DNA from 3 places in the Aeribacillus composti genome. Region 3 is predicted to be linked to each of the others. Evidence: riboswitches for the same ligand, from Rfam matches in the RefSeq annotation. Region 3 holds a riboswitch; each other region holds the start of a gene.
The links. Region 3 has a riboswitch for S-adenosylmethionine ahead of RI196_RS15875 (IS1182 family transposase). Riboswitches for the same ligand answer to the same signal wherever they lie in the genome.
Positions count from the first base shown of each region.

Region 1: another riboswitch for S-adenosylmethionine. It lies ahead of metK (methionine adenosyltransferase); the one in region 3 lies ahead of RI196_RS15875 (IS1182 family transposase).
Region 2: another riboswitch for S-adenosylmethionine. It lies ahead of RI196_RS05310 (bifunctional homocysteine S-methyltransferase/methylenetetrahydrofolate reductase); the one in region 3 lies ahead of RI196_RS15875 (IS1182 family transposase).

Region 1 is NZ_CP134501.1:951,018-955,015, forward strand. It holds gene pckA (phosphoenolpyruvate carboxykinase (ATP)) at 1-808, opposite strand, end outside; SAM riboswitch class I at 1,077-1,268, shown strand; gene metK (methionine adenosyltransferase) at 1,476-2,681, shown strand; gene RI196_RS04855 (phosphatase PAP2 family protein) at 2,730-3,260, opposite strand; gene RI196_RS04860 (gamma carbonic anhydrase) at 3,432-3,959, opposite strand.
Region 2 is NZ_CP134501.1:1,052,477-1,056,474, forward strand. It holds gene metH (methionine synthase) at 1-124, opposite strand, end outside; gene RI196_RS05310 (bifunctional homocysteine S-methyltransferase/methylenetetrahydrofolate reductase) at 117-1,976, opposite strand; SAM riboswitch class I at 2,085-2,206, opposite strand; gene RI196_RS05315 (YajQ family cyclic di-GMP-binding protein) at 2,308-2,799, opposite strand; gene RI196_RS05320 (HPr family phosphocarrier protein) at 2,944-3,222, opposite strand; gene RI196_RS05325 (DUF3941 domain-containing protein) at 3,566-3,697, opposite strand; gene fakB (fatty acid kinase binding subunit FakB) at 3,729-3,998, opposite strand, start outside.
Region 3 is NZ_CP134501.1:3,253,910-3,257,907, reverse strand. It holds gene RI196_RS15895 (DUF4304 domain-containing protein) at 1-254, shown strand, start outside; gene RI196_RS15890 (transposase) at 296-613, shown strand; gene RI196_RS18655 (IS3 family transposase) at 681-1,004, shown strand; gene RI196_RS15885 (BREX system ATP-binding domain-containing protein) at 913-1,197, opposite strand; gene RI196_RS15880 (hypothetical protein) at 1,197-1,781, opposite strand; SAM riboswitch class I at 2,146-2,251, shown strand; gene RI196_RS15875 (IS1182 family transposase) at 2,404-3,998, shown strand, end outside.

The sequences.
Region 1 (3,998 bases), 1.5 Mb from region 3:
CGCCTTCAATATTAAAAATACCAGATGAAGACCAGCCGTGTTCATCATCACCAATTAATCGGCGTTTTGGATCGGCGGAAAGTGTTGTTTTGCCTGTTCCCGATAAACCGAAAAAGAGCGCGACATCGCCTTCTTGACCGACATTGGCGGAGCAGTGCATTGAAAATATATCTCTTTCTGGAAGCAGGAAGTTCATGACGGAAAAGATAGACTTTTTCATCTCGCCTGCATATTCAGTTCCGCCGATCAGGATTATTCTCTTTTCAAAAGAAATAATGATAAATGCTTCTGAGTTCGTTCCATCCACAGCTGGATCTGCTTTAAAGGAAGGAGCGGAAACAATCGTAAACGGATTTTTATGCTCCTTTAAATCGTCTTGGCTTTTCGGACGGATAAACAGTTGGCGAGCAAATAAATTTTGCCACGCCAATTCATTGACCACTTGAATTGGAAGACGATATTTTTTGTCAGCTCCGGCAAATCCGTTAAAAACATAAATTTCATCTCTATTTTTTAAATATTGTATGACTTTTAAGTACAGTTTTTCAAAAACTTCTGATGAAATTGGCTTGTTGACGGGTCCCCAATCAATTAAATGCTTGACAGAATCTTCTTCAACGATGAATTTATCTTCTGGTGACCGGCCGGTATATTTGCCTGTTGTAACCGAAACTGCACCTGTATTTGTTAAAAAACCTTCTTTCCTAGCTAAAACTTTTTCTACAAGTCGTGCGACTGGTAAATTATGATATGCATTTGGTCCGCTGATCAACGAAGCTAATTCATTTGATACATCTACAATATTCATATACATACCATCCTTTTTTTGCATATTTGAAATGGTTTTATAGAAATAGTATAACACATTCGCAAAAATAATCCATCCTATTTATCGATTTCTGAAAATAATGTTTTTACTATATATTTTGCCTTCATTTTTGGGCATCATACGAATCATGATTGATCAGCTGATACTGAAATAATGGATATCAGATGATTTGGAAAATTACAGAGAAGCTTTATTTATTGTTGACAAGTACTTTTTTGCTCCTGTATGATATACATTTGAACGGATACTCTTATCCCGAGTTGGCGGAGGGACAGGCCCTATGAAGCCCAGCAACCGGCTCGTTGAAAGAAGACAGTAGAATATGGCTTTCAAAATCCCAGTATTCTATGGACATACAACATGATGCGAAAGAATTCCATATTCATAGACGAGCAATGGTGCTAACCTGATGCAAGGTTATATCCTTGAACGATAAGAGTGAAAGGCAATGAAGTTTATAACAACCTTTCCTCTGGCAGGGAAGGTTTTTTCTATGTATAAGAGAAATCTCGTTTAGCCAAGTTTTTCTTATCGTACGAAATATTTTGATATGTTTACAATAGTGGTGAGGGAATGAGTTCCGTGTCAATGACAAGGAGTGTAGCACTCCATAAACATCATTTTAAGTTTGAGGAGGAAGCAGTAAATGACAAAAAAGCGCCGTCTGTTTACATCTGAATCCGTAACGGAAGGGCATCCGGACAAAATTTGCGACCAAATTTCAGATGCGATTTTAGATGCCATTTTAGAAAAAGATCCGAACGCACGTGTAGCTTGCGAAACATCTGTCACCACCGGACTTGTATTAGTCAGTGGAGAAATTACGACAAGCACGTATGTGGATATACCAAAAATTGTGCGAGAAACGGTCAAAGAGATCGGCTATACGAGAGCTAAATACGGTTTTGATGCTGAAACTTGTGCTGTTTTAACATCAATTGATGAGCAATCACCCGATATTGCTGCAGGGGTGGATAAAGCTTTAGAAGCGAGAGAAGGACAAATGACTGATGAAGAAATTGAAGCGATTGGCGCTGGAGATCAAGGGTTAATGTTCGGTTTTGCATGCAATGAAACGAAGGAATTAATGCCTCTCCCGATTTCCATTGCCCATAAGCTTTCACGCCGGCTTACAGAAGTTAGAAAAAGCGAAGAAATTCCTTATTTGCGTCCGGACGGAAAGACGCAAGTTACGGTAGAATATGATGAAAATGAACAGCCGGTTAGAATTGACACAATTGTCATATCGACTCAACACCATCCGGAGGCAACTTTAGAACAAATTAAGCAGGATATTAAAGAAAAAGTAATTGATCCGGTTGCTCCAAAAGAACTGATCGATGAAGAAACAAAATATTTCATCAACCCTACCGGACGTTTCGTTATTGGCGGACCACAAGGAGATGCAGGATTAACGGGACGAAAAATCATTGTCGATACTTACGGAGGCTATGCGCGCCATGGCGGAGGAGCTTTCTCAGGAAAAGATCCGACGAAGGTAGACCGATCTGCAGCTTATGCGGCTCGTTATGTAGCGAAAAATATTGTCGCAGCCGGACTTGCAGACAAATGTGAGGTTCAGCTGGCCTATGCAATTGGTGTAGCGAAACCTGTCTCTATTTCTGTTGATACGTTCGGTACTGGCAAAGTAAGTGAAGATGTTTTAGTTGAATTAATTCGCAATAACTTTGATTTGCGCCCAGCTGGCATTATAAAAATGCTTGACTTGCGCCGCCCGATTTACAAACAGACAGCTGCTTACGGTCATTTCGGACGAAACGATCTAGATTTGCCATGGGAACGCACAGATAAAGCGGAAGCTTTGCGCGAACAAGCTCATCAATATTTGTAAAATAAAAAGGTGTCCAATGCGATGCATGCATTAGACACCTTTTTGCTTTTATGGTCCGAATGCGACAAAACAGATGGTGCCTGCTGAAGCTCCTAGAACTATTCCCGCCAGCACATCTGAAGGGTAGTGTAGGCCAAGAAAAATTCTTGATAGTGCCACACTGAATGCGAGAGGAAGCAAAATCCATGTTAAGGCTGGAAAAAAGAGCAAAAATGGTGTTGCCACTGAAAATACAGCTGTCGTATGTCCAGAAGGAAATGAATGGTCAGTTAACGGATTTTCTAACACTTTTGTTTCAAATAATGTAAGATAAGGCCGTCTGCGTGGATAAATTCTTTTCACAATGAAAACCGGAATATGACTGAAAAAAAGTGCAGCTGAACTTGCCAAGGCAACAGTTTTTACAGGTTCATTAAAAAATAACATCAGCATTAAACATGTTGCAATTGAAAAAACAGCCCCTCCTAAATGAGTAATATACCGAAAATAAACATTCAGTCCTTTTCGTTCAAAATGCGAATTAATCAGTTTGAACAACTTGCACTCAAATTGGTAAAGCTGATTCAGCAGTCTGCCCATGTTAAAGTTCCTCTTTTCAAAAAGCAAAAATTCTTAAAAAAATTTTCTCTCATATTTATGTAAACTTCAACAAATCTAATAAAAATTTTACAAAATTTTAAAAATACATGAAGCTGCCCGGTAAAGAATGACATTTGAAAGAGAAAGTTTTAAAATGTTTTTATAAGCAATTTATATGTTGTTCATACGAGCAATATTTTTATAATATTGAGCTTTTTCGATATACTCGCGACGGATGCGTTCCATATCTTGAAGATCTTCTTCTGTTAATTCTCTAATCACTTTGGCGGGTCTTCCGAATGCTAAAGTTTTCTCAGGTATCTTTTTGCCTGGCGGGACAAGACTGCCTGCACCGATAAAAGCGCCTTTTCCGATTTCTGCTCCATCCAGAATAATCGAACCCATTCCAATTAGAGCTCCTTTCCGCACAATCGCACTATGGAGCAGAACTTGATGGCCGACGGTTACATCATCTTCAATAATTAACGGTTTATTTGGGCTCTGGTGCAGACAGCATTGGTCTTGAATATTGACCCGATTTCCAATAATAGTTGGGGCAACGTCACCGCGAATAACCGTCTGAAACCAAATGCTTGATTCATCTCCTATTTGAACATCGCCGGTGATTGTGACAAAATCAGCTATATAAGCCGAATCGCTAATTATAGGTTTTTTGTCTTTATATGGATAAATAACCATGGGAACCATCCTTTTCTTTTTTTCATATTATAACAAATT
Region 2 (3,998 bases), 1.6 Mb from region 3:
TGCATCCTTCATATTCTTCACCGCCAAAATCTTTCGCAGATAATTCTGCAGCTTGAATCATTGTTCCCATGGCTCCGTCTAGTATTAAAATTTTTTTCTCCAGCTGTTCCTTTATGTTATACATGGGAAATCTTCCTTTCTCGTTTTGCCTTTTCTTTTTCATGAATGTATTCCGTCAGCTCGACTGTCATCTCATAATGCAAAAACGGAGTGATTAAGTAAATGCCGTTAAACAGGTCAAATGCTGCGTCAATAAGCGATTTTGCAATGGCAAGTCCTTCTCGTTTTCCCTTTTCTTTATCATTGCCTGCTTTTTGCATCTGTTCGCGAATCGAATCAGACAATTTAATGCCTGGCACTTCGTTATGAATAAATTCAGCATTGCGGCTGCTTATTAACGGCATAATCCCGAGATATATCGGAACATTCAGATGTTTTGTTGCTTCATATACTTCTTCGATCAGCTTCTCCGAGTAGAGCGGCTGCGTAATAAAATAATCGGCTCCACAGCTGATTTTTTTCTCAAGCCTCTGAACTGCGCGATCAAGATGTCTTACGTTCGGATTGAAGGCGGCGGCTACAGTAAAGTTTGTTTTTTGACCAAGTGATTTTCCGGAGTATGACAAACCTTCATTAAATTGCTTAATTAAGCTGATTAAATCAAACGATGATAAATCATAGACAGAGGTTGCACCCGGAAAATCACCGATTTTGGACGGGTCGCCGGTGACCGCTAAAATATCGTGCAGGCCAAGCGTATGCAGCCCCATTAAATGGGATTGAATGCCGATTAAATTTCTGTCACGACATGTTAAATGAACGAGCGGGCGAAGCTGGAAACGGCTTTTCACAATATTTGCGCAAGCAACATTGCTGATTCTTGGTGTAGCAAGGGAATTATCCGCAAGCGTAATTGCATCAATCCCCGCTTTTTTCAACGCTTTTGCTCCTGTTAAAAATTTTTCCAAGCCGAGCGTTTTCGGCGGGTCCAATTCTACAATCACTGAGCGTCTGTTTTTTGCAATATCTGGGAGAGGAGTTTCTTGACTTTCTTTCATAGGTAAAACATGAATTGGAACATTTCGTTCTTTTACTTCTTTCTCTGTGACAGGAGGGAGGTTTGATACAGCTTCAGCCATTGCCCGAATATGTTTCGGCGCGGTTCCGCAGCATCCGCCGAGAAGCCGGACACCTTGTTTTCGGAATTGAAGAGCCGCTTCATAAAAATAGTGTTCATCTGATTCATAAACTAATCTTCCGTTTTCATACCTTGGCAGGCTGCCGTTTGGAAAAGCGGATAAAAAGGCATGTTCAAACAGCGGCACTTCTTCCAGAGATTGCAGCATATGATAAGGGCCTAAACGGCAATTGAGGCCGACAATATCTGCACCAAGTTCTTCAAGCATTTTCAAACCGTCTGCCAATCTTGTTCCATTTTGAAAGACGCCTTGTTCGTGCAAAGAAACATTTGTGATAATGGGCAAATCCGTTTCTTTTCTAGCTATTTGCAAAACGGTTTTCAGTTCTTCCAAGTCGTAATAGGTTTCTAAAATAATGCCATCTACGTTTTCGGATAAAAGGACATGAAGCTGCTCACGAAAATTTTCGGCAATGTCAGATAGCGTGAAGGCGCTTTTTTGAAACGAACGGATGCCGCCGATTGTTCCGATGACATACCCTTTGTTTTCCGCTTTTTGTAACGCCCTCTTTGCAAGTTCAACCCCTTTTTGGTTGATGATCTTTATATCATCTTCCAGCCCATATCTGGCAAGCTTTATGCGATTGGCGCCGTATGTATTTGTTTGAATAACAGTTGCGCCTGCGTCTAAATAGGCTGAATGAATCCGTTCTATTTCTTCCGGTTTTGAAACGTTTAGCTCATCAAAGCATCTGTCTATTCCGAATGAGTATAGTAGAGTCCCCATTGCTCCGTCGGCAATTAATATATGATTCTGTAAATCTTGTAAAAGCCCCATAAAAAGTCCTCCAATCAAATGAAATAGGCGCCTGCAAGGAGGCGAACACCTATATAAAAAAGAAAAGCCTTCTAAGAAGAAGACTTTTTCTTGAACATTTTCCCCTTCTTCTTATCTTCCGAGCGCAAATTTACGCATCGCTGGATTTAGCACCTTGGTACCCAAAGTTTTTGGGTAATCCGGTTGCTGAAGGTTCATCGGGCCAGTCCCTCCGCTTCTCTTGATAAGAACGCTTTACCGTATGAAATTTTAAAACAACGGATTAATCCTAATTTAACGAATTTTATCAAAATAATCAATATAAAATTTCAATTTTGTGAACAGGGCAAAGCTAGCGAAAATTAATAAATTGTACGTCGATCGGCAAGTCGGCGCTTTTCACAGCTGCAATCACTTTTTGCAAATCGTCCTTGCTTTTGCCGCTTACCCGGACTTGGTCGTCTTGAATTTGGCTTTTTACTTTTAGCCCGGTATTTTTGATCAGCGCATTGATCTTTTTCCCGTTTTCTTTGTCAATTCCGTTGACAAGTTTGGCTCTTTGTCTGACAGTGCCTCCTGAAGCCTTTTCGATTTTCCCGTACTGAATATTCTTGGTTGCGACACCGCGTTTAATCATTTTGCTTACTAATACATCTTTTAGTTGATTCAGCTTATATTCATCGTCAGAGATTAGCACAAGCTCATCTTTTTCTAGGGATATATCGCTTTTAGATCCTTTGAAATCATATCTGTTTACAATTTCTTTTTTCGCCATTTGAATGGAATTGTTCACTTCGGCAATATCCACTTTTGAGACGATGTCAAATGAATTCTCCTTAGCCAACTTTTTACCTCCAATAACGTTATTTACATTCATTATAGTGAATGTCGTTCAGTTGAACAACTCTTTTAGGGGTTCCTCGCAAATTAAATGAAAAAACCGTTACTTAAAGCAACGGCAAGGAAATTAATATCTGCTTAAATGCAATTAAGCTAAAGATGTCGCTTTAGAACATTTAGGGGAAAGAAAGTCTTGTAAGTTTTTTACTGCTTCGAGCGAATCTTCTCCTTCAGCGCTGATGACTACATGACCTTCTAAAAAGGCGGAAAAACCGAGCATGCTTAAAACGCTTTTCGCATTTAATTGGAGCTTTTTTGTTTGGAATAAAATGTAGCTGTTAAATTTAATCGCTTCATGGACAAGGGAAATGACATATTCCGGCTCCATCTCTTTTGTAAGATACACGGAAATTTCATGTTTCTTCATTGTGCCACCTCTTGTATACTTATTTTACAATATCTTACATTAATAAAGGATAGATTCCCACATGTTTGTCATTTCCTCTTACATATAAAAAAATGACCTCCGCTTTCGAATATGGAAACGTTCTGGATTTCTCTGTTTTTTAATGAAATGAATGGTCTAATCAAATTGAAAGTTATTGCCCCGCCCCATGTTTTATTAGACAAAAATGAAAACAAAAGCTAGAGAAAAGATGCATACTGTAAGATAAGAAAGCGTCTTTTTCTTTCAGAACGTCCGGATAGAAGAGGTGGAAGACTCGCCTTTAGAGATATTTCAAAAAAAGAAAAAGCCCGACAGGCGGGCATTATAAATGATCCGTTTTCTTTGAGTATTGCCGTTTTCCAAGCTCTCGATTTTTTTCCTTCAATAGATTTTTTTCGTGTCGTTTTGCATTGTTGTCTACAGCTTTTTTATCATTATCGCTTGTTTTGGACATTCAGGAAGCTCCTTTCAATACTGTTATATACTTATGATTTCCATGAAGCTTCTTGAATATGTTTATTTAGAAAAAATACAGCAAGGGTGCCGGGGCCAGAGTGTGCACCAATGACAGCACCGATCGTATGGATGATAATTTCTTTTGGATGAAACGTTTCTTCAATTAATTGTTTTAATTCGAGAGCTGCTTCTTCATCATCACCATGGCTGATGGCGATTGTCTGTTCACTCAATCCGTCTCCACGCTCTTCCATCAGCTCAAGAATTCTCCGGTAAAGCTTCTTTTTCCCGCGGATTTT
Region 3 (3,998 bases):
TAGTTTTAGCTATTTGCCCAATTGAAGGAGTAACAACGAGTTGGGGAGAAGAAATTCCGCCAAGTAAAGTGACTGCACACGATGTAGGTATAGATTACCGATATAGACTCACAGAAAATATAAAAGAATCCAATGAAACTTGGTTTAACTATGAGGATGCAAAGAATGAAGAAGATTTTGACTTAGTCGCATCAAGAGTGTTGAGTTTATTACATGTGTCAGACAGAAATTGGATTAAGAATCTTTTTAAATAATATAACTACTGATGCTAGTATAGTTTCATGGACACCCTTTAGTGAAATATAATATTAACGAAGGGATGTGTCCTGATATAGGTAACACAAGCGAAAAACGTAAACGTTATCATGCTGAATTTAAGGAAATGGTGGTTGAGCTTTATCAAACTGGAACACTAGTAAAACAGATCTTGATCGAATATGGCCTGTCTGAAACGACATTCTACAAATGGATCAGAAAACAAAAACCGGTTAAGGTGGATGACGGGGGCTCTTTTACCCCGGAAGAATTTCTGAACCTGCAAAAAGAATTGCATCGGCTGAAAGAGGAAAATGAAATCTTTAAAAAAGCTATGGTCATATTCGCAAAGAAGTAGATCAAACCACTGTTATATCCATGATTGACGAGATAAGAGCCAGACACCATTATGACCTTAAAACCATGTGTACGGTCCTTGGCGTGCCGAGAAGTACCTACTATCAATCCAAACAAAAAACAGAATCAAAAACAAAACGGAAAACCGGGAGCTGACAGACAGAATACGAAAAATCCATACGGAAAGCAAGCAGAGATACGGAGAACCGAAGATCCACCATATGCTTGAAAAAGAATGGCTCAAAGTCAGCCTGAAACGGGTTCAGCATTTGATGAAGGCTGCAGGCATTTATTCCATTATCAGAAAAAAGTATCGCCCCCATTCCAATAAGGGCAAGATGGAAGAGAATGGACATCGTTCCCCTCTTTTGCAGCGTCTAATACGAATATAAATTCACGTAAAAATGTCCTTGGAAGTACAGTGATTTCCTGTTCAAAGGCAACAGTAAATGATTCAACATATTGCTTAATAAATGTATCATCAATAACTGTCTCTGGTATCCATTTGTGTACCATACCGTGGATTTCCCTAACTTTATATGAAACTTCTATTAATTGTTCAGTTGAGAAACGGTTTAATTTCATCAATGGGGTTGAAAGTACACCACTAACCCTTCCATTTTTTGTGAAGATAAAGGTTTAATTCTAGAATATAAAACATCATGTTCTTTAATTGATCGATCCTCGTTTTTAATTAAATCATCCGTTCCAGTAAATAACATATAACATCCTTTCCTTACATACGATTCACTTATTCCTAGCAATTTAGCTAATTTGTAATTCGAGAAATCAGGATTCAACTCAATTGCTTGTCTAAGTTTTTCTAAGTTCTTATCCGTTTTATTGCGCTGTTCTTTTAAATACTCCTCACGGCTTTTTACGCCCATTTCCCGGCGTTTTTGTTTCCTTCTCCGCTTTTCATTCGCATCTATAATCGTGCTTAAATGGCGTTGTTCGTCCTCTGTTATATCTAACCATTCAATTAATTTTTTATTGCTGATATTATATCCAGCGCCAGGATACCCTTTTTCTCTAGCTATTCGGTTTGCTTCTTCGTTATTCCGTGCATAATAGGCCTTTTCAGCGCTTCTGGTGGATCTTCTTAAAGGCTCATTAAACTGTAAATTAAACGTTAGCGTTTGTTTTAAGGCTTCTTCTGGATCATTCAAAAAGCAACATAACCAATAACGGTACAAGAAACAAATTGTCTCACGATAACCAGTAACGTTATAATTGCGTAATTCAACCAGTTTTTCTAAGTCTAGTAATCTAGCATGATGCGATCGGAAGACGTTAATAAGATGTTGTACCTTCTTTTTTCGTCCTCTTTTTTTAGGCTTTCCTGTTTTGGCTCAACCTCAAGTTCCGGTAAATACCTCAAATTGTAAACTGCACCATTAAATAATTGTAGCATGCCATCAGAAAAATGTAAGCGAATTTGAATCGAATATGATGTAAAAAAGTGTTGACAGAGGGGAAGGATAGTGGCATAATCCAAGTAACCGAATAAGAATTATAAAGTTAATAATAAAACTCTTATCAAGAGCAGGTGGAGGGATGAGCCCAATGAAGCCCGGCAACCGACTCATATGATGAGCACGGTGCTAATTCTCCCAACAGAGATGTTGAAAGATAAGAAGTTGTTTTGACAAAAGGGGCTGTCCAAAAAGTCAGGGTAACTGACTTTTTGGAGCCCCTCATTTTTTCACTTTTTAAAAAAAATGCACAAAAAAATCGTCCTTTCTAGTAAAATGAAGTTACCACACAACATTACAGAAAGGACGATTTTTTATGAGCAATCAAATGATTACTCGTGAAAATTATAACACACAAATGACACTTCCTCTAGATGGAAAAGAAGAAAAAACTCCTGCCAAAAGAAATTTAGCCCCTACTTTCAAACCATATGACAACCGTCAAGTTCAAATGATTTATGATATTGAATCTCTTATACCCGAACATCACGTGGCACGTGTCGTGGACGAAATGGTGGAGGCGATACCAGATAAACAATTGTTTTCTCATTATAAAGGCGGCGGCAGAAGTTCCTATCATCCCAAAATGATGCTGAAAATCATTCTGTATGCTTATTCTCAAAAGGTTTATTCCTGCCGAGGAATCGAAAAACTCGTTAAAGAAAATATTCCTGCCATGTGGCTTTCAGCGATGCAACAACCAGATTTTCGCACCATTAATGAGTTCCGAGGGGAACGGATGAAAGCTTTCATGGATGAGCTCTTTGAAGTCATGATTCTCAAATTGATAAAAGAACATTACATCACGATGGAAAACTACTTTTTGGATGGCACTAAGATCGAAGCCAATGCCAATAAGTATTCTTTTGTGTGGAAAAAATCCACTTTGAAATTCGAAGAGAAATTAAAAGAAAAAATCCAAGAAACACTAAAGCACATTCATGAATTAACCCAATTAGAAGCCGGAACAGGGCAAAAGGAAAGCGATCAACATACAGAGATCACCGAACAAAACCTGGAGGAAATCGCAAAAGAAATAGAAGAAAAAGTTGAAACGCTAACGGAAGAAATCGAAAAGGAGACCGATACATCCATTCGGAAAGAGAAGCGAAAAAAACGCAGTCAATTAAAGAAATCGGTGAAACAAATTCGGGAAGATTTCCTGCCCCGAATGGCAAGATACAAGGAACAAAAGGAAATGTTCGGTGACCGTAACAGCTACTCGAAAACAGACAAAGACGCAACCTTCATGCGCATGAAAGAAGACCATATGAAAAACGGTCAGCTCAAGCCCGGATACAACGTGCAAATGGGGACAGAGAATCAGTTTATCTTGTTTTATACCATTCATCAACGACCGACCGATACACGTTGCTTTATCCCACATATGGAGAAGCTAGCCTCCACTTCATTACCGATGCCCCAAACAGTTATTGCGGATGCAGGCTATGGTAGTGAAGAAAACTATGTATATGCAGTTGGTGATGAGAAAGAGCCCCGGTTTGAGTTTCTAATTCCTTATGGGAGCTATGTAAAAGAACAAACACGTACATACAAAAAAGACATTAAAAATGCCAAAAACTGGACCTATTGTGAAGAGGATGATTGTTTTATTTGCCCGAATGGAAGGAGAGTAACGTTTAAAAAATACCAAAACAAAAAGAATCCATCTGGCTATGAACAAAGCTTCAAAATATACGAATGTGAAGATTGTACCGATTGCCCATTGAAAGCGAAATGCACAAAAGCGAAGGGAAATCGTCAAGTTCACTGGAATCCCATCTTCGAAGAAATGAAAGCAAAGGCCAAAACAGCCCTTGAATGTGAAGAGAAAGCCGCCATCTACGCTCGACGCAAAGTCGAGGCAGAAAGTGTGTTCGGTCACATCAAGGGCAATCGGTCGTTCCGCAG